Linked DNA regions of Crateriforma spongiae. Each later gene encodes a partner of the first gene's protein in a complex. Links are inferred from orthologs where the notes say so. Each region holds a gene or a part of one and is shown on either strand. Other genes may lie near its edges. The genes, in order: HFP54_RS14375 and smc.

What was found.
Region 2: the proteins of HFP54_RS14375 (region 1) and smc are in contact, whole or in part, in a crystal structure (PDB 3ZGX), measured with the Bacillus subtilis proteins. The link is inferred for Crateriforma spongiae from one-to-one orthologs.

The regions. Positions count from the first base shown.
Region 1 is NZ_JAAXMS010000005.1:55,022-66,528, reverse strand. What follows is about bases 864-3,692. They hold HFP54_RS14375 (segregation and condensation protein A), read left to right. Parts: upstream 864-1,744; coding sequence 1,745-2,641; downstream 2,642-3,692. Other genes in these bases: HFP54_RS14370 (aminotransferase class I/II-fold pyridoxal phosphate-dependent enzyme), read right to left, coding at 2,684-3,692; ilvN (acetolactate synthase small subunit), read right to left, coding at 926-1,489. Outside these bases: ilvC (ketol-acid reductoisomerase), read right to left, coding at 1-751; more of HFP54_RS14370, read right to left, coding at 3,693-3,970; HFP54_RS14365 (peptidylprolyl isomerase), read right to left, coding at 4,193-6,022; HFP54_RS14360 (hypothetical protein), read left to right, coding at 6,489-7,301; HFP54_RS14355 (YkgJ family cysteine cluster protein), read left to right, coding at 7,511-7,954; HFP54_RS14350 (HU family DNA-binding protein), read left to right, coding at 8,187-8,606; HFP54_RS14345 (hypothetical protein), read left to right, coding at 8,633-8,851; HFP54_RS14340 (S41 family peptidase), read right to left, coding at 8,913-10,622; HFP54_RS26200 (NHL repeat-containing protein), read left to right, coding at 11,084-11,507. UniProt on the Bacillus subtilis protein: Participates in chromosomal partition during cell division. May act via the formation of a condensin-like complex containing Smc and ScpB that pull DNA away from mid-cell into both cell halves.
Region 2 is NZ_JAAXMS010000005.1:562,053-574,942, reverse strand. What follows is about bases 4,951-9,162. They hold smc (chromosome segregation protein SMC), read left to right. Parts: upstream 4,951-5,338; coding sequence 5,339-8,962; downstream 8,963-9,162. Other genes in these bases: HFP54_RS16035 (hypothetical protein), read right to left, coding at 9,089-9,162. Outside these bases: HFP54_RS16060 (hypothetical protein), read left to right, coding at 1-70; HFP54_RS25975 (hypothetical protein), read right to left, coding at 127-255; HFP54_RS16055 (dockerin type I domain-containing protein), read left to right, coding at 506-2,911; HFP54_RS16050 (hypothetical protein), read right to left, coding at 3,021-3,554; HFP54_RS16045 (acyl-CoA desaturase), read right to left, coding at 3,809-4,873; more of HFP54_RS16035, read right to left, coding at 9,163-10,051; HFP54_RS16030 (ester cyclase), read right to left, coding at 10,384-10,785; HFP54_RS16025 (DUF1501 domain-containing protein), read right to left, coding at 10,891-12,348; HFP54_RS16020 (DUF1553 domain-containing protein), read right to left, coding at 12,345-12,890. UniProt on the Bacillus subtilis protein: Required for chromosome condensation and partitioning.

The DNA.
Region 1 (11,507 bases):
TGTAACGCATGTAGCTGAGCCCGCCTTCGTACAACAGATCGACGATCAGTTTCAGCTCGTGCATGCATTCGAAGTAGGCCATTTCCGGCTGGTAACCGGCTTCGACCAGCGTATCAAAACCGGCTTTGACCAGTTCGCTGACGCCGCCACACAACACCACCTGTTCACCGAACAAGTCGGTCTCGGTTTCTTCGGCGAACGTGGTTTGGATCACACCACCGCGGGTGCCGCCGATGCCTTTGGCGTAGGCCAAACCGATTTGCTTGGTTTCATCGCTGGCACCATCACCCAGGGCCAACAGGGCGGGGACACCGCCACCCTTTTCGTATTCGCTGCGGACCAAGTGCCCGGGGCCCTTGGGGGCGACCAGCATGGTATCGATGCCGGCGGGCGGCACGATTTGGCCGAAGTGAATGTTGAAACCGTGGCTGCACATCAGGATGTTGCCTTCGGTCAGATTATCGCGAATCGAATCGCGATAGATGTCGCCTTGGACTTCATCGGGCAACAAGATGTTGATCACGTCGGCCGCTTTGGTCGCATCGGCGATCGACATCGGCTTGAATCCATGCGAAACGGCCAAGTCATAGTTGGCCGAACCGGGACGCTGACCGATGACAACGTCACAGCCGCTGTCACGCAGGTTTTGAGCTTGGGCGTGACCTTGGGAACCGTATCCCAAGATGGCAATCTTCTTGCCCTTCAAATGGGACAGGTCGGCATCGTTGTCGTAATAAACCGTTGCGGCCATGTTGATCTATCGTTCGTGGGAGAAGTGGAAAACGGGCATTCAGTTGGACGATGGGCCGGACGATCGATTCGGTGTGGCACAATCGAACGTGCCGCAACGAGAAAGATAGCGATCGCACGGAAGGCAGATCGGCGACCGTGGCCGCCGAATCAAACGTTGTATTTGCGGAGGTATTCAGGCGGTCGTGAAGCGACGAATCGTACCGACGTCGGACGTCGGCGGTTCTTCGGTGATGGCCGGTCCGCTGGCACCGCGGACCATGGCGACGCGACCGGTGCGGACCAGTTCGACGATTCCGTAGGGACGCATGCGTTCGATAAACGCTTGGACCTTGTTTTCCCGACCGCTGATTTCGATCATCACTTCTTCCGGACCGACATCGACGATCGCACCGCGGAAGATGTCCACCAATTCGCGGACTTCGCTGCGTTTCGGGCCGGCGGGCGCTTTGACTTTGACCAGCAACAGATCGCGTTCGACGAAATCGCGGCTGCTGATGTCTTGGACGCGGACGACCGTGACGATCTTTTCTAGCTGTTTCCGTACCTGTTCGACCACGCGATCGTCGCCGACCACGACAAATGTCATGCGTGACAATCGTCGGTCTTCGGTTTCGCCGACGGCCAGCGAATCGATGTTGTAGCCACGCGAGGCCAGCATGCCGCTGATGTGAGCCAGCACGCCGGGGACGTTCTGGACCAGAGCCGATAAAACGTGACGGTGCGGAGGGTTAGACATGGTTGGGCGATGATTGGAAATGAAGGCGATATTGTGTGAAGGCGTCGAGTCGACCGGCGTCGCAAAGACCGCCGAAACGTCGCTGCCCGGCCCAGAGTCGGATTCGCCTGGAATGGACGTGCCAAAACCAAGCCGGGCATGATAATTTTGGGTCGCAGGAGTCACAAGGGCGGGAATCCGCCGGGCCGATCACAGGGTGGGCCGACAACGGAGCGGGAAACCGCCCGGCCGCAACCGAACGGACACGACATCGACATGAATTTTCGCATCGACTTGCCCGCCTATCGTGGTCCGATCGACCTGCTGCTGTACTTGGTCCGCCGCCAGGAGGTGGCCCTGACACAGATCTCGCTGGCGAAAATCGTCCAACAGTACCTGGAATATCTGGACATCCTGAAAGCCCTGGACCTGGGCGACGTCGGGGATTTTCTGGACCTCGCGTCGACCTTGGTGGAAATGAAAAGCCATGCGGTGCTGCCAAAAATCGTCGAGGAAACCGAAGACGAAACCCTGGAGGACCCGCAAGACGAACTGATCGAACGGTTGCTGCAGTACAAGGAAATCCGCGACGCGGCCGCCGTCCTGGATGAAATGAGCCAACGGTGGCAGGAAAGGTTCGAGCGGATGTCCGACGACCTGCCCAGCCGTCGCGTCGACCCGGGCGACCAGCCGATCGTCGATCTGGAAATCTGGGATTTGGTCAGCGCGTTTGGTCGCATCATGCGGGAATCGGCCGGCCCGCCGCCAACGGAGGTGATCTATGACGACACGCCGATTCACGTGTACATGCAACAAATTCACACCCAATTACGTGACCATCCGCGAATCCCGCTGATCGACTTGGTCACCGGCGGAGAACACAAATCGGCGTTGATCGGATGGTTCTTGGCCACGCTGGAATTGACCCGCCACCACGGCGCGGCGGTCGAACAGGACGACTTTGGCGAAGTCTATGTGGTCCGCACCGACCACTACAGCGACGACTTGGCCGTGCACGAAGTGGACAACTATTCCGCCGAAGGCTTGGACAACACGAATTTGCCCAAGTCCAGTCCGGCCGCAACGCCGACCAGCGGTCAAGCCGGCCCTGAACCGACACAAGGCGGCGAAGAAACCCGCCCCATGCAAAGTGATGAAGAATCAGCAACCTAGGCCATCGGCCGACCTGACGCCGGCATCCCGAAAGAGTGAAACTCAGGTGCAAGCGGGCGTTTTGCTTTGAGACAAGCATTTGCCGATCTGGCGGACGGCCTGACGCAAACGCTGTTCGTTTTCCACCAACGACATCCTCAGATAGCCTTCGCCGGCCGTGCCGAATCCGCTGCCGGGGCTGACCGCGACGTTGCCTTCTTCCAACAACTTCATCGCAAAGTCCATCGTCGACATCGACGACTTCCAGGGTTCGGGGACTTCCGCCCAGACGAACATGCCGGCCTTGGGTGGCGTGACGTTCCATCCCAAACGCCGCAGCCCGCTGACCAAGGCATCGCGCCGGCCCTGATAGATCAGCGATTGATTTTCCACCGTCGCCTCGGTGGCCCGCAGCGCAACGATGGCCGCGATTTGGATCGCCTGGAACATGCCGTAATCGTAGTAACCTTTGATCGTGCCCAGACCGCGGATCATTTCCGCGTTGCCCGCGCAAAAGCCGACTCGCCAACCGGCCATGTTGTAGCCCTTGCTCATCGTCGTGAATTCGACGCCAACATCCTTCGCACCCGGTGCGCTCAGGAAGCTGGGTGGCTGGTATCCATCAAAGGCGACGTCGGCGTAGGCAAAATCGTGGATGACCATCAAGCCGTACTTTTTGGCCAAGCGGACGACTTCGACGAAGAATTCCGGCTCAATGACCGCGCTGGATGGATTGTGCGGATAATTGACGATCAGCACCTTGGGCACCGGCGTCATGTTTTCGCAGGTGTAAGCAACGTTGCTTAGAAATTTCTCGCTATCGGCGACGTCCAGCGCCACGACATTGCCCGACGCCAAGATGACGCCGTACATGTGCACCGGAAAATAGGGCGACGGAATGATCGCGGTGTCCCCGGGGCCCATCAGCGCCAGGCACATGTGCGAAAACCCTTCCTTGGAACCCAGGCAGGCGATCACCTCGTGTTCCGGATCCAGCCGAACGCCGTACTTGCGATGGTATTTTCCGGCCACCTCGCGACGCAGGTTGGCAATCCCATTGGACTTGCTGTATCCGTGGTTGCCCGGATCGGCGGCGGCATCGGCCAGCTTTTGGATCACGACCGGATCGGGCGGATCGGAGGGGTTGCCCATGCCCAGATCGATGACGTCGTCGCCGGCACGTCGTTTTTGATACAGCGAATTGTTGATTCGCCCAAACATGTAGGGCGGCAACCGATGCACTCGCGAAGCAAAGCTGACCTCGAACGGGTGTGGCGGCGGATCGGTAGTCGGCGGTTCGATCGCCGGTGCGTCGATATTGGGTGTGTCTGGATTGAACGTATTGGACATGGCTGGGCCGCTGGAACAAGAAATTCACGACGGGCAATCGATGTCAACTTAGACACCTGATCCGGTTTCAGGGAAGCGTCCGGCCGCGCCCGGTGGCCAATTTTCGGGCCAAAAAAAAAGCCGACCCCACAATCGGGTCGGCTGGGGATCGTTCGGTTCCGCTGCTGACGGTTTGGCTCGGGGCAGCCGTCAACAGCGCTGAAAGATCTAGCTTTCGGACGATCAGCGACGGGTGGTCGCCGCGGCCTTTTTAGCGACCGCAAAGAAGTTTTCGATGCTGGCGTTTTCCTTCAGCTCGTCAAACTTCGACGCCATCGCCTGGGTCAATTTCTTTTCCGACAGGTCGCGAACCAGTTCTTCGCGGACCGCCTCGAAATCGCTGACAACCGGTTTGGTGAAACCCTGGCAACGCATGATGATGTACTTGTCACCGGTGGCCACAATTCCGCTCAGTTGCCCCGGCTTCAACGAAAAGGCTTCCTTTTCGATCGCCGGTTGACCACCGTGCTTGCGGATCGGCGGCACCAGCCCGGCGTTGGACGCCGACGACGGTTCGATGCTGTATTGTTGGGCCAATTCGCCAAAGAACTGCGGCGTCGGGTTGTCACGAGCCATCTGCCAAACCTTTTGCGCCGTTCGCTGATCGCCCAAGACGATCGCCAGGACTTCCACCTTAGGTCCGTAAGCGGAATCGAATCCGCGTTTCAGTTCTTCGTCGGTCAATTGGACCTCCGATTCGACCAGCTTACGCAGGGCCACGCTGGGCCAAACGGCATCGCGAACGTAAATGTCTTCGGTCGTGTCGCCATCGCTAACCACCGATTGCAGCCAGCTTTTGATATCGGCCGAACCGTCGGGCTTGGTGAACCCGAACGCGATCGCGGCACGTTCGGTTTCGGCGGTCAGGTCGGCGGCGGCAACAGTGACGCCATTGCTGCGAAGAGCTTGCGTCAAAAGCCGACGATTGATTTCGCCTTGCAGAACTTCTTCGCCGTGGCGACGGACCGCTTCTTCGGCAACCTGTGCAATCGTCAGCGGTTGGTTGTTGACCAAGGCGGCAACACCGGGATGCTGTTTTTCCGCCGCGGGATCGCCGAAGACTTTCTTGACGTTGGCTTCGCTTTGCAGTTGTTCGAACAAACCGGCCGCGGCGACGCGAATTTTTTCGTCGCGGATTTCGTCAACGATTTGTTCGCGAATCGCGGGGATGGCTTGGGGTGCCGGGGTGGCGGCGGGAATGCGCCGAACCGCTTGCAGGATCATCCATTCGTTGCCGACCTGCAGAATATCAGTGACTCCGCCGTCCTGAAGATCAAACACGGCGGTTTCGAAATCCGGCTGTCCGGTGTAGCGGCGAATCGGCGGAATCAAACCACCGACGCTGGCGCTGATTTCGTCTTCGCTGAAACTCTTGGCCAGTTCGGCAAACTTCGCCGGATCGGCTTTGGCTTGAGCCAGCACTTGTTCGGCTTTCTGGCGATCCTTTGTCACGATCATCCGGCACTTGACCGCTTCGCCGTAGCGAGCCAGATACTGTTTGTTGAATTCTTCTTCGGTGACTTCGATCTTGTCGGCCACCAACCGTCGCAGCGCCAGCATGGGCCAGACGACATCGTTGCTGTATTCAGCGGCACTGACATTGCGTTCTTCTTGCAACAACTGCAACAGCCCGCCCATGTCCAAGCGGAACTTGGCAGCCTGTCGAGCGATTTCGTCACTGACTTCTTGCTTGGTGATTTCGATGCCACGTTGCTGACATGCTTGCAGAATCAGATAACGATTGACCATAGCGTCGACGATGTCGCTGCCGTAGCGTCGCATCGTTTCGTCGGCCAAGACCTTCTCGGTGATGGGGTCGGCGTTGACGGTCGCCACCACACGACTCTTTCCACCGGCGGTCGCAGGTGCAGTCGCTGCTGCGGTCGACGCCTGTTGCGCCACGACCGGCCTGTCCCAAGCGGCGATGAAAACCATCGCGGCAACAACGGACAGCCCCAATCGTCGGACCAGTGTCACCATCCAGGGACGAAGTACGGCAAATTCCAATGGCATTCCGGTCACTCCTTTGAACCGTCTACTCGGCGTGGATCTGTCCAAGGGCATCCAATCACCCTTCGATATTCCGCGTTGATTTGCCACACGCATCGCCGGCACCTTGGTCGAGTCCACTTCGGAACGAACGACCCAGGTTTTCACGGCAAAAGCCGGAAACATTCAACATCCGATGCCGTCCAGCGGTGGCGGGCACGTCGGAACCCTAGAAAAATTGCGGTTTCGGCTCAAGACGAATCGTCGCCGATCCGACACGCCTCCATCCGACGGGCCGAACCGACGAGATCAGCCGAATGAAAAAGCGTCCCGGCAGGGCGCTGGCGGTGCAGGTGAATCCAAATCGCGACTGGGGTTTCGACGTTTTTCGGGTTTTTGTTAAAGCCGGTCATGGCAACGGCCGACACCCGGTCGTTTTCAAGTCTGAACCGACCGAAAGTCTTCCGAAATGCCCGTGATGGTTGCCGTCATGTCAGTTCGATCGAACACGCGATCTTTCATCCGCTGCCGCACCGTGACTCCGGTGCAATGCCTGGTGTGCCTGGTCGCCGCATTTTTCTTGCCAAGCTTTATCGCGGGTTGTCGGCAAACCACGACCACGACGACCGGTGCCTTGCAGCCGCTGACCACACCCAATGGCAGCATCCCGGCGCCCAGCCTGGTGCCGTTCACAGGGCAGGGCACACGCGTCAGCCCGCCCGCGACCGGTTCGGCGGGCGGCGTTCCCAACAATTACATGGGCGGGGCACCCACGGTGGGATCCACCTACGGCGCCGCGCCGTCGGGATTTGCCGCCACCGGAGGACAACCGATCGGGTCGGGCGTCGCGACGCCACCGGCCGCCGGCGGTGCCAACAGTGTCGCCAGTGCCGCCGTCGACTTAACGCCGCCGGTGCTTGGCGCCGGCGCGATGCCGGCGATCGATCTGACTCACGCCCCACCGCCGCCCGGCTATCGCCCCAGCACGGTGAACACGGCGTCGGGCGTCGTCCCCGTGTCGCACCAAAGTCCCAACGGTTACGCACCGATCGGATCCGACGCGATGCCCGCGATGACGTTGCAACCCATGGCCGCACAGCCACAACTGAATCCGATCGGCACAGCGGCCGCTGCACCGATGAGCGGTGCAGCCCCGATGAACAATGGCGTGCCGATGAATCAGCCGGCATCTGGCAACTGGAACGGTACCGGGGCACCGGCGACCGGACCATCGGCGATGCCGCCATCGACCGCCCCGAGCGCCGATGGTCTGCAGTGGCGAAGCCCCGCTGCCGGATACTGATTCGCGCCGCCGCTTTTCAAAACCGTTCGCCGAACGATCGCTTGACTCGATCACTGCCTTCGATCGATACCGGACCGCCAGCTTTGTGCGGCGCTGCAGCAATTTGCCACAGCACCGGGGCGCAGCGATTTTCCCACAAAAGCGTTAGGGTGAACGATTGTCGGCCGGGATTGCCCGGACACCCGTGCAACCGTGAATCCTGATCCGATATGCCCGAATCCGATCGCAGCAATTCCGATTCGCCCGCCCCCTGGTACGCCGATGGCCTGCGATTCACCTGCACGCAATGCGGGTACTGTTGCAGCGGTGATCCCGGGTTCGTCTTCGTCAATCATGACGAAATTCGTGGCATGGCCGGCGCGATGGATCTGGATGTCGACGCCTTCGAAGAACAATTCGTTCGCCGCGTCGGACGTCGTCGCAGCCTGAAAGAATATGCCGACGGCGATTGCATATTGCTAGATCCCAAAACGCGTCGCTGCATGGTTTACCAAAGCCGACCGATTCAGTGCCGGACGTGGCCGTTCTGGTCCAGCAATTTGGTTTCGCCAGACGACTGGCGGGAAACCTGTGCCGAATGTCCCGGCGCGGGGACCGGCCAGCTGTACTCGTTGGACCAGATAGAAACGGCCAAAAACGCCAAACGCGTCTGAGCGATTCTTTTCCACCTCGCCGGTGGAACTGTTTCGCACGATTGTTTCAAGATTTCCGATTATTCCGGTCGATAGACTAGTTCGTAAGCATCCTGCCGGCGCAAGTCCGACCGGGGGCGATCTTGACGCTCGGAAACGAGCCGCCTAGACTGCGAACCTTGTTAAGTTATTCGCAGTCAAGGGTTTACAACGATCGCGGCCCATCGGAAGGGCACGGCGGGAGGAGTCCAGCGTGACCAAAAAAGACATCGTGCGAACGATCTCCGAAGAGGTTGGGCTGACTCAACAACAGACCAAGGAAATCGTCCAGAAAACGTTCGATGCGATCGTCGACTGTCTGGTTCGGGATCAAAGGATTGAACTGCGGAACTTCGGCGTGTTCGAAGTCAAACCGCGGGCGGCCCGCAAGGCGCGCAATCCCAGGACCGGCCAACAGGTTGACGTTCCCAGCAAACACGTGGTGACCTTCAAGCCCGGCAAATTCATGGAAGCACGCGTCCGAGAATTGGACCAGTGTGCCGCTCAGAAAGCCGCCGAAGCCACCGCCGGTGACGACAACCGCCCCGAACCAAACGTCCACCCCGATGCGGCACCGAACGCATCGGCGGGGCGACCGACCGGTCGCTGGGATGACCTTTCCGATCCACAGTAAGCCCTAACGTTCATGGAGGAACGTCGATGCGACGCCTTTTTCAGCTGGCCCTGTTGACCGCCTGTCTGTCGACGACCGTCGGATGCTTTGTGCCGATTTACTCCGCTCGTCCCGAACGCCGCGTCCAGCAACTGCTGTACACGTCGGAAGACCTGCGTTCGATGATGGAAGAGTGGGAACGTTTCTGGTTCCTGGATTCGCCCAGCCACCTGACGCCGATCCGTACCCACGGCGGCATCATTTGACGCCGGTCAAATCGACACGATGATGCCATAGTCGGCGTTCATCGTGTTTTGGCTCATTGCATTAGCGTGACGGACGGCTGCTGACCAAGTTGCCGCCGTGGCCGGCCAGTTGTGCGATGCCGTGTTGCAGCACTGCGTCTTCATCGTCACCGATGATGTGCCCCTGGTCGTCCGGACGTCCGGTGATGTGTCGGTCGCTGACTTCGGCGTGCGGTCGGACGCCGTTTTGGCTGATCGCACGACCGCTGGGCGAATAAAACTTGGCGGTCGTCAAGCAAAGTCCAAACTTCGCCGAACGCATCCGGAACACGCCCTGGACGCTGCCTTTGCCATAGCTGGTTGATCCGACCACCACGGCACGACCTCGGTCGGACATGGCACCGGCGAAAATCTCACTGGCACTGGCACTATTGCCATCGATCAGGACGACCAGCGGAAAATTCCAAGTGCCGCTGCGGTGTGCCCGGTAATCGAAATTTTCCTTTGCATTGCGACCACGCGTGGTCACGATCGCACCGTCGCTGAGGAAACGGTCAGCGACTTCGACGGCCGCGGTCAACAAACCGCCCGGATTACCCCGCAGATCCATGATCAGCGAACGCATGCCTTGGCCCTGAAGCGCGATCACCGCTTGTTCGACTTCGCGTCGGGTCGTCTTTTGAAAATTGGTCAGCCGGAAATAGCCGACTCGGTTGGTCACGTCGACCAAGTGAACGTTTTCCACGCAAGGCACATCCACACGGCGACGGGTGATTTGCAGATCACGCCGACGGCCCGCGGTGTCGGTCACACTGATCGATACGACGGAGTTTTCGGGGCCACGCAGCAGGTCGGCGGCGAAATCGGGATCGACCACATTCGTTTCCGCATCGGCAACGCGAACGATCCGTTCCCCAGCCAACACGCCGGCTTCATCGGCCGGTCCACCCGGAATGACCGAGACAATTTGCAAGTGATCATCGGCCGGTTTCAGTTCAACGCCCAAGCCGACAAAGTTGCCTTCGATGTTGGAAAACATTTCATCCAGCTGTGATCCCGACAACAATCGTGTGTAGGGATCCAACGTCGAAATGGCACCCGACAGAAATTCCAGCGACGTTGCCGTTCCCGACAATCCGATCCGTTCATGCGCCAAGTTGGCAACAAACGACACGGCGGCACGCAAGTCGAAACGTGTTTGGGTGCTGCGACCGCGAAGTTCACGGTGCACATTCAAACGAAACTGTTCGATGGCTTCACGATCGACGCCCGGAAGATTGCTGTTGATGAATCGTTCTTCATCCAATGCCACCTCCAGCGCCGCGGTGCCGTGCAGCAATACGCGTGACCAGTCCACCGTTTCGACGTAGTGGGTTTGCAGGTTCGCCAGCGTTTCGGAATACAGATCCAATGCCTGCGCCGTGCTAAGGTCACGAACACTGGCCAAGAAACTGTGATCGGTGTATCGACGATGAACGTCGTAACGCAGACGGCTGATCAGCAATCGCTGATACACCACGCGACTGTCGGGTAATTGACGCAGCGCGGATTCATAATGCTGAACCGCATCGGCCCACATGCGTTGCCGTTCCAGTTCATAGCCCTTGGTCAGGACTTGCTGTTCATCGTCCGCTGAATCAGCGGAGGCAACCGCCGCGGGATCGTCCGCAACCACGGTGGCAATCGGTCCGCCGAGTGTCGCCAAAGCCACGAATCCCGTGGCGGCCAACACCAACAGCCGGCCGCGTTGCCAGCGAGTCAAAAAGCGTTCGATACCCGAATTTGATTCCATACCAGTCAACATCCGATCGCGAGCGTCGTTCGGGAGGGAAGTGGTGACGACACCGCAAACGAACCGTTGGCGGAATGCTGTCGTCGGGCCACGTCCGGACGCTCACAGAACGAGGCCAAGGAAACGTAGGTCACAAAACATGCCCGGTCAAAAAACCGTCGCGATAAAAATTCAGCGAATTCGTTGTGACCGGCATCAACGTCCCCGCGGTGGTCGCTTGGTAACGGTTGATGGGGTCGATCCGATGGGGCAAAGCAACGCGATGGTGCTTTGCGACAACCGTCGGGATCGCTGATTAGGCCCGGTCGAACCGGGGACCCTCGCGTGCGCTTCCTGGCGCAGAATGAGTCGACCGCGTTTCAAGTTTCCGCGGTCAATCTCTCGCATCCGAAATCCACGATAGACGTTGTCCGCATCGCGGGCAACGATCGGGCAACCCCCGGCCCGGGATGCTAGGCTGCGTGAAACTTGCCGACCAACCGACGACGGCTTCGCGTGTCGATATGAAACATTCCCGCCAACGGAACGCCCAAATTTTTGACCGACGCCGGCTGCTGTCCACAGCCATCGCGGCCGGCGGTCTGTTGTCGCTTCCCGGTTGCGTGTCGACCGCCGCCCGAGGTGAACCCGATTTGGTCTGGGGGCGACGTGGCTGGTCGGACGGTCGATTCGTCAAGCCACGCACGATTGCCATCGACTCGGCAGACCGACTGTACATCTGCGACACGACCGGACGGATCCAAGTCTTTGACGCTGACGGAAACTTTCAAACCTTCTGGTCGACCCCCGAAACCGCCAACGGCCGCCCGACGGGGCTTCAAGTCCGTGCCGCCGACGAGCACATCGATCGTGAAGTCTTGCTGGTCGCCGACACACATTATTATC
Region 2 (12,890 bases), 500 kb from region 1 along the record:
CCTAACCATTGCCTTGGAAACGCTGCAAAACGTCCCACAACGACTCGTTCCACTTGGCCGCATCGCCTGACGAACCGATTTCCGTCCGCTCAGTGGCTTTGTCATGCGGAGCATGACCTACAAGACTCAGCCGTAGGTCACGCTGTGCGTGACGGGATCTTTTCCGCCGATCTCGATCGCGTCGTCCCTGTCGTGCCGAGCAGGACCTGCGGGCAAGCCGTCGCTGGATGCGCCAGCATTCAGTGGCTTTGTCATGCGAAGCATGACCTACATGACTCAGTGTCCCGTCATGCGGAGCTTGACCGATACAGTTCGATCGGGCGATTTTCTAGCTTTTCCCGACACGGGCGGTTGGTTTACGCTGGTCTCGGGTGAACATTCGACCGTCGGCATCGGTAATCTTCTGGCCCGCAAGTTGCTACCAAACCTGCGTCGATGGTTCGTTGCCACACCGACGGCCGATTCGCCCCTATTCCTTCTTTTCGCATGTTGGAAGCTCGATCTGATGACATGGACCCGTCGCCATCGCAGAAAACGCAGCACAAAACGACGGCCGCTGAGCGTCCAGCCGCTGGAGATGCGGCGTCTGATGGTGGCCGAGGGCAGCCCGTTTGCGTTCACCAAGTCGGTGGATACCGCGGGACTGTCCGGTTCGATTTCCGCGCAGATCGATTGGGGCGACGGCACCACATCGACCGCTGCCGTGTCCGGGGGTACGTCGACCGGCCCGCTGAAGATCCGCTTCGATTATCGCTACGACACCGGTGGGTTCTTCACATCTTCACGGCGAAGCCTGCTGCAAACGGCCGCCGACGCACTGGTCAAACGACTGACCGACGATCTGACCGCGATCCGACCATCGGGCACCAACAAATGGACTGCCAAATTCACACACCCCGGTAACGGATCCAACGCGACGCTGAACAACCTGAGCGTCAACGCCAACGAGATCTTGATCTTCGTCGGCGCCCGTGACCTTCCCGGTGCATCGATCGGTTTGGGAGCGTCCGGCGGCTGGAGTGCGTCGGGATCTCAAGCTTGGCTGAACACGGTCCGCGGCCGAGGTGAATCGGGTGCACTGAATACGTCGGCGCCGACCGACTTTGGCCCCTGGGGCGGATCGGTTTCGTTCGACAACCGAGCATCGTGGTACTTCGGCGCCGACCCGGACGGTTTGAAATCGACCCAGAACGATTTTCTAAGCGTGGCCACTCATGAATTGGCGCACGTTTTGGGATTCGGAACCGCATCCAGTTTCCAACGATTGCTCGGTGGCGTCGGTTTCGGCGGTGCGAAAGCCAAAGCCGTTTATGGCCAAGGTGGCAACGTCCCCATGGCCGACGCGGGACATTTTCGTGGCGATTTGGTCAGCGACGGACAGCAACCGTTGATGAGCAACACCATCGTCATGGGCACACGGAAACTGATGACTCCCCTGGACTTTGCGGCCATGGACGACATGGGCTGGGGCGTGCACAGCACCAAAGGCACCATTTCGGCCAGTCATGACTATGGCGATGACGGGTCGTACCCGGTCAGCATCGTGATGCAGGGCAGTGGTGCGGGCGAAAAGATGTACGAACGGTCCGCGACGGTCACCAACGTCGCCCCCGATTTGACCGTCGTCGGTAACCAAACGATTCTGGTCGACAAGTCGCTGTCGCTGACGGACCTGGGCAAGATCAGCGATCCTGGTTTCCGAAACACCAAGGCATCGCCGGCGACCAACGAAACATTCACTTACACCGTCGATTGGGGCGACAACACGACGCCGACGACGGGCACGGCGACGATCGATCAATACGGCAACGCCAACCGAGTAACGTTGGCCAGCTTCAACGGCAGCCACGTTTACAAATCGACGGGGAACTACACCGTGACGGTCACCGTTACCGACGATGACGGAGGCAACGACAGCGCGTCGTTCCGCGTCAGCGTCACCGCACCGCCACAGTTGATTCTGGCGCTGGACCAAACGACGATCGCCGAAAACGCGGGAACGGGGGCGACGCAATTGCGAGTCAGTCGTCCGGCATCGGCAACCGGGTCGGCTGTCACTGTGTCGCTACAATCCGATGCATCGGAGATTTCCATCCCCGCTCAGGTCACCATCGTTGCCGGTGAGACCACGACCGTGGTACCGATCGATGCGGTCGACGACCAATTGTTGGATGGAACGCAGATGGCCCCGATTCGAGCCACCGCCGCCGATTACTTGGCCGCATCGATCGATTTGGCGGTGACCGATGCCGAAGCGATTGATGCCGCGTTTTCGTCGGGCTCCGTGATCGAAGGCGGCAACCCCGTTCGGCTGACCGTCACACGCAGCAACACGGATACCCAACAACCGCTGACGGTCAACGTTGGCGGAACCAACCGACGGCTTTCATTGCCAGGGCAGGTCACGATCCCTGCCGGTCAGGCATCAACGACGATCGACGTCACCGCGGTCGACGACGACCAGGCGCAACTGACCGCTTCGTACAACATGACCTTTACGGCCACAGGCTATACGTCAGATTCGGCCGGCTTATCGGTTCTGGACGACGAGCCGCCCAAATTCCAGAACCAGCAATCGCCGACCGACGTGGATGACCAGCAGGGCACAACCGCGCTGGACGCATTGTTGGTGATCAACGAACTTTCACGCCGTGGCGAAGACGAAACACTGGACCCACAAACCGATGCATTCAGTGGTCGATATTACGATGTCAACGGTGACTACTTGTTGACTTCGTTCGATGCACTTTTGGTCATCAACGAATTGAATCGGTCGGCCGTCTCCGGCGAATCGAACCCTGGACCTATCGTCACGTCAGTGGCAGGCCCGGCCGATTTTCCGAATGAAGATGAGTCGTCCATTTTCGGCAACGATTCCGCGGCGGATGCTGCGATCGCGGAACTGTTCTAAGTCGCTTGGCATTCCCATCGAATCCATCATTCCCGTCGAATCAACAAAGACGAGTGAATCCAGGGTTCGGGCTAGATTCACTTGGCCGGCAGAGTTCAGCGAGACGCGATCAAACCGATTCGGTCACCCCGACTTCGCCGCGGTCCGCGGGCAAGGCCACATGGCTGGATAACGGACGAACACCCGCCGTTTCGGAATGGGATTCGGAATCTGCCTGGTCGTCTCCGTGCGGCTGGATCGCATCGGTCAGCGATACATCGGCCAATCGCGAAACGCCGCCACCGTTTCCACCGGCCCGTCGTCGCAACATCATCAGGCTGATGAATACCAAGGCCAAGCAGGAAGCACCCATCGCACCGGCCAAGCGAACGGCAATCACGCCGCCGGGATGATCGGCCGCGTGGCCGAACCAACGCAGCGACAAACCACTGCTGAACAGCAAACCGACGGTCGCCAGGCACAATAAGAACCAGCCCATGCGTCGTCGGCGGTGTGGATTCAGCGACACGACGCCGACGAACAAGACCGGGATTCCGACAATCATCGGAATGAATTCAGCGGGATACTTCGCCGAATTGACGAACAACGCGAACACCGTTTGGATGCACAGCAGCACACCCAAAAAGATCGTCAGTTGTGCCATTGATTCCTACCGCCAAGTGAAAATCGTGGTCACAGGCCAATCGTCGCTTCGAACGCGTGCAACACCTTCGCCTGGACCGACGCTACCGCGGCCGACGTCGTATCGGCCGCCTCCCTAGTCTAGCCGCCCGAGACGCCGCGTCACCACCGCAACCGGCCGATCCGTCGCGGCGCCAATTGCAGCGAAACCAACGCCGCAAGCAGGTGCTCAATGACGCTTAGGCCGGCACAAACAGCCACCCCCAAAAGGTGGCATCACGCGGCTTTGTCAGCTTGGGCCGCCGCTCGGGCACGTTTTTCGGCCGCGTTCTTGTAATCGACCACGTCCCAGACCAGCCCCATCTTCTTCAACAACACGATCATCATCCACGTCATGTCGAATTCCCACCACTTGTGCCCGTGCTTGGCCATGCGTGGGTAGGCATGGTGATTGTTGTGCCAGCCTTCGCCGTAGGCAAAGATCGCCACGATCCAGTTGTTGCGGCTGTCATCGGAGGTTTCATAGTTCTTGTAACCCCAGATGTGCGACGCACTGTTGACCAACCAGGTCGCGTGCAGGACCAAGACCAGCCGCAGACAGAATCCCCAGATGAACAGTGACGTGGCCAGCGAAAGGCCGCCAAAGGCGTACCCAATGCCGAACAATCCGGCCCCCAGGGCCAAGTTCATCGGCAAGAACATCTTGTCCAAAATCCGCATGCCGCGGTCTCGCATCAGATCGGGGACCCAGTGGTTCAAATAGTCTTTGCGGTCGCCGTCATGGGTGTGATAGGCCAACCAGAACACGTGGCTCCACCATCCGCCGTCGTGCGGCGAGTGCGGATCGCCCTCTTGGTCGCTGTGGGCGTGGTGTTTGCGGTGATCGGCCACCCAGTCCAGCGGGCTTCCTTCGCCGGCCAGCGATCCGATGCCGCCGAAGAGGTACCGCACCCAGTTGTGCGTTTTCATGCCGGTGTGCGTCAGCAGCCGGTGATAACCCAGGCAGATCCCCAGGCTACCGGTCAGCCAGTGCAGGCCGATCAGGGTGAACAGCCCCGCCCAAGTGAACGTCATCGGTGCGAACAGGCATCCGATGTGGGCCAGCCCCAGCCAACCCAGGGCATACAGACTCAAGTTGTCACGGCGGCGTCGTTCTTGGGCGGTCGGCTTGCCATGATCCGGCTTCGCCATTCCGGTCGCGTCGGTTTCCATCTGTGGGATCGCCACTTCGCCGGTTTCGGCATCCCCGTGGTTGGGATGCTGGTCAAGGCTGGGCGATTTCGGCGAATCGGCCTTCTTCGGATCCGATTCTCGGGTGGGCGAATCAATGACGGTCGACATGCAGTCTGTATCCTGGAAAAAGTCCGTGGTGAACCAGCGGCCGGGTGTTCAAGATGCGCTGTCTCGATCCACGCCGACCGCCGCTTGTGGAGAATCTTAGCGATCGATTGAAACAGCCCTGTCACAGACCCGACGCTGCGTGTAACGGCCGTGTAAAATCTGTTCAGGTGTCCGGGCCAATCCATCAACTTTGCCTGTCCCGACCGCCCATGACAGCGTTCCGAACCGGGCCCCACAGAGGGGGCATCTGGATTTGCCGGCCCGTCCGAACCTGGATCGGACGCATCCCCGGTGGACCGTAGGGGTTGTAGCGATGATGCGGTTCGATCCGATGGCCAAATCACCGCCTGTGCGGGTACGGCGGACCAGTCGCCCTAGGCCCGATCGCACGTTTGATCTAACCTAAACCGGTCCGCATCATCCCCGTTTTTCCGCCTTTTTCCGAAGCCGTCGACAGATCCTGGCATGCTGAAAGCGCTCGAACTGTCCGGATTCAAGAGCTTCGCCGATCGCACTCGGTTCGACTTTCCCGATGGCATCACCGTCGTCGTCGGCCCCAACGGTTCGGGCAAATCGAACATCGTCGACGCGATGAAGTGGGTCTTGGGCAGCCAGAGTCCGAAGAGTCTGCGCGGCAAAGAAATGGCCGACGTGATCTTCAAGGGCTCGCAAACTCGCGGGCCCTCGGGCGCTGCCGAAGCGACGATCATCTTCGATAATTCCTCGGGGAATCTGCCGGTCGACGCCCCGGAGGTCCACGTCACCCGGCGCGTGTATCGCAGCGGCGAAGGCGAATACCTGATCAACAAACAGGCGGTTCGCCTGAAAGATGTCCGCGATCTGATCCGCGGGACCGGCATCGGTATCGACGCGTACAGCCTGATCGAACAGGGCAAAGTCGACCGGATGCTTCAGGCCAACGCCAAAGAACGCCGCGCGATTTTCGAAGAAGCGGCAGGCATCAGTCGTTTCAAAGCCAAGAAGGCGGAGGCCGAACGTCGCCTGGGCCGCATCCAACAAAACCTGACCCGTCTGGGCGACATCGTCGACGAAGTGGCGTCGCGATTGAAAAGCTTGAAAGGTCAAGCGTCGCGAGCGGAAAAGTATCGCCAGGCGACCGAACGACTGCGTGAACTTCGCACCCAGGTTGCGTGGACCGACTGGCAGGAACTGACCCAGCAATTTGAGACGGCCGAGATCGAACTGGCCGAAGCGATCAAGCAACAAGAACAGCTGGAGATTCAACAACAGGAACTGCAACAACAACGCCAAGCCGCCGAACTGGAATTGCAATCGATCGCCGATGTGGCTCGCCAAGCGGAAGAACAACGTGGTGCATGGCTGGGACAAATCGCTGAATTGGATGGCCGATCCGCCGCCGATCGATCCACCGTCGAAGACCTGCGAAAGGCTCAAGCTTCATCGCTCCGGCGCATCCGTTTGTTACAGTCCCAAGCCGGATCAGCCGCCGCACAATTACGCTCCGCCGGCCAACGCTTGGCCGAGTACCAGGCGGACCTTGACCGCGCCACGCAAAGGCATCAAGAAGCGGAAAAGCAGCGTGACGAAATCGGCGCCGAAGTCGCCGACGTCCAAACCAAACGGACCGAGAACCAACGTGAACACCTGGTCCAGGTTCGCCGCGTCGCCGATTTGGAAGCCGACCGACAACGACTGACACAGAAAAGTACCGAACAAGAACGTGCACTGCAGTCGCTGAAACAGCGTCTGGGCGAATCGCGTGAAGCCGTCGAAATGGCACGCCAGGATGCCAAGGCCAAAGCGGAACATGTCGCGCAGTTGGACCAGTCGATTGCCGAAAGTGCCAAGCAGATCGAATTGGCCGACGCGAAGCTGCAAGACAACCGCCGCAACGCGCGTCGCCGACGTGATGAGGTTGCCGCACTGCGCGGGCGTTTGGAAGGCGTTTGCCAGCGGTTGGACGTGTTGCAAGATCTGCAGAAACGACAGGAAGGCGTTTCCGGCGGCGTCCGCGCAATTTTGGATCGGCTGCGAGAACTGTCGACGCAGAAGAACGATGCCGCACGCCACAAGTGGGCCGGCACGGTTCGCGGGATGGTCGCCGATTGTTTTCGCGTCGACGTCAATGTCGCGCCGCTGATCGACGCCGCCTTGGGCCAGCGTAGCCAGTACTTGGTCGTTACCGGCGATCTGACCCAACAGGCGATTTTGAACAAAGAGGTCGAGGTCAACAGTCGAGTCGGACTGATCCGGATCGATGAATTGCCCACCCGACGACCGGGCGATCGCATCCGCTTGGATGGCATCAAGGGCGTCGTGGGCCGCGCCGATCGCATGCTGCAGTGCGACGAAGAAGACGAACCACTGGCACGACACCTGTTAAGCAATACGTGGATCGTCGACAGCCTGGCGACAGCATTCAACCTGCGAAAGCTAAGCGGTGCGGGGCTACGTTTTGTCGCCACCACGGGTGAACTGTTGGAATCCGACGGCACCATCGTTGTCGGGCCCGGCGGTACCGACACGGGTCTGGTCAGCCGCCGAAGCGAATTGGACGCGGCCGCACGTGAACGTGACCACTATCAATTTCAATTGAACGAGGCGGTCGCCGAAGCGGATCGCTTGGACAAAGTCGTCGACGAGTTGGCGGCCGAACTGGGCCGATTGGAACAAGCCCATCGTGGCGACGTGACCGCTCGGGCCGCCGCCAAAGCCGAATCGCGTCACGCCGAAGAAAACCTGAACCACCAACAACGCGAACTCCGACAGACCGAACAACTGCACGAAGACACCGCAGGCGAACTGACGGGAGTCCAAGACGAATTACAACGCATTGCATCGGAGATCGAACAGGGACGCCAGAGTATCGAGACCCTGGAACTGCAGGGTGCCGATCTGGACGAGGCCCTTTGCGGTGCCGAAACCGCATTCCAAGACGCGACCAAACACGTGATGGCCGTCTCGGTCGACGTTGCAAGGGCCGAACAGAAACACGAAGCCCTGCAAGCGACGATCCAACAACAACACCGCGACCAAAATCAACGCGAAGCGGCGGTTCAAGAAGTTCGCGACCAGGCAAACGCCACACAAAAGCGAATCGACGAAGCCAACGCGCGATTGTTGGACGCCGACAGCCGCCTGGCGATGCTGCATTGGCAGTCACAGGAAAAGCAAGCGGAAATCCGTCAATTGGCGCAAGCGGCTGACGAAGTTCGCACGACCACGAAAGCCGCACAAAAGGCAAGCGACGCGGCGATCAAGGAAGCTGCCCAGGCGGGCGGTCGCGTCCATTCCATCCAATCCGCGCGGGACAACGCTCGGCTGCGTCGCGACACGCTGGCCGATCGCTTGTTGGAGGATTACGAGATCGATCTGCGCGGCACCGAACCGCCCAAAGACTTGCAACCGCCGGAAGACCGCGAAGCGGTGGATCGCGAAATTAGCCAATTGCGAAACCAGCTTCAAAAAACCGGTTCGGTCAACTTAGAAGCGTTGGAAGAACTGGAAGAACTGCAAACCCGATACGACGAACTGCACGATCAGTACCAAGACCTGACCGCGGCCAAGGATTCACTGCAGCGGATCATCGGACGGATCAATGCCGACAGCCGCCGTTTGTTCATGGACACGCTGGAAGCGATCCGCCAGAACTTTCGCAAGCTGTATCGCAAGTCATTCGGCGGTGGTAACGCCGATCTGATTTTGGAAGAAGACGAGGATCCGTTGGAAGCCGGCGTGGAGATCGTCGCGACGCCGCCTGGCAAACCCAGCTTCAGCAATTCGCTGCTGTCCGGGGGCGAAAAAGCCCTGACCGCCGTCGCACTGTTGATGGCGATCTTCCAGTACCGCCCCAGCCCGTTTTGCGTGTTGGACGAAGTCGACGCGCCGTTTGATGAAGCAAACATCGGACGCTTCGTCACCGTGCTGAACGAGTTCTTGGATCAAACCAAGTTTGTCGTCGTCACGCACAGCAAGAAAACGATGACCGCCGCGACGACCCTGTACGGTGTCACGATGCAAGAATCCGGCGTCAGCAAGCAGGTGTCGATCCGCTTCGAAGACGTCAATGAGAAGGGCGAAATCGAAAGCGAAGGCGAAGCCGCTTAGCGGTTCAACCGCAATCGGCACGAACGCTGATCGTCACCGCTCAATGGTTCCGCGGAAGAAATCACGACGATCAACGGAAAGCTTTGGAGATGATTCTGCCTGACCGCACGGAGTGCATTCAATCGGTCAGGCGATCGACTTGCGTTTGTTGCTTTTGCGACGATAGTTCCGCACCACGCCCACGCCTGCGATCACGCCACAGGCCAACAGGGTTCCGGGCTCGGGAACGGCGGTGACGGAAATCGTGCTGATCGACAACGCTTGCCCCTGATACTCGGTCTGTCCGACGTAGTCATTGATCTCATTGACGTAGCCGCCCAAATACGTGACGTAGTTCAGGTACACCCCTGATGTATCGGTCGGGCTGACCCCGGTTTGAATTCCGCTGTTCAATCCGGCAAGCACCAATTGACCGCCCGCCCACGTCAAAGTGGTGCTTCCCGAATCGCCGCCTTGCAGACCAATCTCATCACTTGATGTGCCGCGTTCGAAAGCGAATTCAATCGAATTAGTGATTTGCCCCGTGTTCAGTTCGACGTTGGATGCAACCACGCTGACATCGTTCACCCCGGCGACTTGCATGCTGGTCCCTTCGACGTTGCGTTTACCAAACACGTACAGATTTCGGTCCATCCAATCGGGGGCGAAAGGTGCCGTCGCGATGCTGAGCGGTTTGACGCCGTGCGCCGTGGGGATCGGGTACGCTAAGGTGTAGATGCGAATGTCGGTATTGTTCCCGCCTCGTGCGATCGTGGTGAAACCGTTGCTGGCGTATTGCCGAACGATCCCGTCGCTGCCACGAAACTGGGCAACGCCCGTCGCGGCATGATCCGCCGTCACGTAGTGCTGGGGCGTGATCAGGGCCACGCTGTTGATCCCCACACCGCTGATCTGGTTGTGATCAATCAAGAATCCGCTGTTGACCGGCAACTCCGATCCGACGCTGATCGCACCGGTGGCGAACCGCACATGTCGGTCGGGATCAAAGGAATCGAAAACGGCAGCCTCGGTGACTGAACCCGCGAGGGAAACCAACAAGGCCACGCACGCAAGCGATGGCGTGCGGCGAAAGATGAGGGAGAGAAACACAGATGAGGGATCCGGATGAGAAAATCGAAAAAGTCGTCCAGCGTCTGCGATGGCCGGGTGGCCCAAAAAAATCGATGCCGTGGCGTGGGCTCCAAGTGAGACCACATGCGCAGACAATTGGCAAAGCCTCGGCAGTCTAGTCAAAATACGCCGGAATATTCGTCACACTCATCAAAAAACAGCGCCCTCATCGTTGGGAATTCACACCCACCCGGGATTGAAACGGCGTGATCACGCCCCTTACCCCCTCGGGAAGCGAAAGAGAATACACCACAGGCTGGGTTGGAAATCGATGCCAGGTCCGCGGCGACGCGGCCGCATGCCCCACGTTCTCAGGCCAGCCCCACCGAGCGCTGAAATTCGACCGGGTTCCAATAGTCGACGATCCGATGAATCGTCGGCCCGGACATCTGGATGATTGACGCGGCACGGACCTCAAATCGTTTGCCCGTCGCCGGAAATCCTGGCAAGTCGCCGCGGTGCGTCCCGCTCATCAACCATGACGCAGCCGCCTTGTCACCATCGACCATGACCTCCGTCGGATGGACTTCGAAGTCCGGTGCACCGGCGTAGGTCAGTTCGATGAAGGACCGGATCTGATCAAGTCCGTCGAACTTGGCGGCGAAGGCCAGGTCCTCGAACGATGACTGATCATCAAAGAACTGCAGGACCGCATCCACGTCTTGCCACGACCAAGCGGCATAGTAGTCACGAAGTCGTTGCGGCGTCGTCATGCGAACATCTCCTGGGCGACCTAGCGAACGTTCCGATGCGATGGTGAGTCCTTCTGAAGAAAGACCAACGCCCATCGATCGTGCACATAAGGCGATCCGCGAATGCTAGGCAATCAACGGGTCAACCACGTGTCCGTGCACATCGGTCAAACGAAAATCACGGCCCTGGTATCGGAACGTCAGCCGTTCGTGATCGATTCCAAGCAAACGAAGCACGGTGGCATGGAAGTCGTGAATGTGCACACCGTCCTTCACGATGTTATAGCTGAATTCGTCGGTTTCGCCGTGGGTGTAACCGCCACGGGCGCCGCCACCGGCCATCCACAAACTGAAGCATCGCGGATGGTGATCCCGGCCATAGTTCTTTGGTCCGATCTTGCCCTGGCAGTAACTGGTCCGTCCAAATTCACCACCCCAGATGACCAGCGTGTCCTTCAACATGTCACGTTGTTTCAGATCCTGGATCAACGCGGCGGTCGCCTGATCCGTGATCCGACACTGATTGCGGATGCCGCCCGGCAACCCGCCATGGTGATCCCATCCGGGTTGATACAGCTGAATAAAGCGGACGCCTTGTTCGGCCAAACGTCGGGCTCGCAAACAATTCGACGCGTACGTTCCCGGCGTCGTAACGTCGTCGCCGTACATTTTCAGCGTCGCTTCGGTCTCCCCCGATATGTCCGTCACCTCGGGTATCGACGACTGCATACGAAACGCCATTTCATATTGGGCGATCCGCGTTTCCAAGGCAGGATCCGACGTGGCGTTCAATTGCAACTGATGCAGTTCTTGCAGACGTTCCAGTGCCAATCGTCGGCCCTTTCGATCCACGCCGGCGGGGTTCTTCAGATACAGAACGGCGTTTTCATCCGGTCGCAAACGCACGCCGTCATACTTGCCTGGCAGAAAACCGCTGCCCCACAACCGCGAAACCAGGGGCTGCCCGCCACGCTTGGTCGAGACCATCACGACGAATCCGGGAAGATCTTGACTTTCACTGCCCAGCCCGTACCACAACCACGATCCCATACTCGGTCGGCCCGGAAACTGGCTACCGGTTTGCATCATGGTCACGCCCGGTCCGTGATTGATCGCTTCGGTATTCATGGACCGAATGATGCACATGTCATCGGCCACCTTCGACGTGTGCGGCAACAGTTCGCTCAACCAAGTTCCGCTTTGACCATGCTGCGTGAACTTGAACGGCGAACCGACCAGCGGCAAACTGGCCTGGTGCGCACTCATGCCCGTCAAACGCTGGCCCATGCGGACCGACGCCGGCATTTCGGTACCGTGCAACTCGTTCAACATCGGCTTGGGATCAAACAATTCCATCTGGGACGGCGCCCCCGATTGGAACAAAAAGATCACCCGCTTGGCCTTGGGTTCGAAATGCGGCGTGATCGCACCGCCGGCAGAAGCCCCAGGCGAAACGGTGGCTCCATCGGCATTTAACAAGTCCGCCAATGCGATCGAACCAAGGCCGTAACCGAATCGCGATAGAAACGTCCGACGTGTCGTCAGCCCCGTATCATGTCCGGTGCAAAGAGTTGACGGATTCATTGATGCCTCACACATTCATCTAGGTTCATGACCGCGTTGACCATGACGGCCACCGCCGCCCATCGTGCGGTGTCCTGTGGCGGCGTGTCCACGTGCGACGCCGACTGTACAAACTGTTTCGCCAGATCGGTTTCGGATCGATAGATTTCGGTCTGTTCGTCGACCATCTGACTTAAGATTTCCTGTTCCCGCTGGTTCGGTTCACGTCCGGTCAACGAACGAAACGCCACGCGGATGATCGTGTCAGTATCACCGTCAAATTCCGCCAACCAATTCGCCGCAGCGACCAGACTGGCTTCGGTGAACTGTGGACCATTCATCAACACAAGGGCTTGCAGCGGAGAAGCAGTGACCTCACGCCGCACCCGACAGACTTCTCGCTTGCTGGCGTTCATCGTCATCATCACCGGCGATGGCGATGTGCGTTTCCAGAATGTGTACAGACTGCGTCGATACAGCTTTGCACCCTCGTCGACCGGCAACGGCGTGTATGCCAACGCCACGTCGTACGGCTTGACCGGCGGACCACCGACGTCACGCAC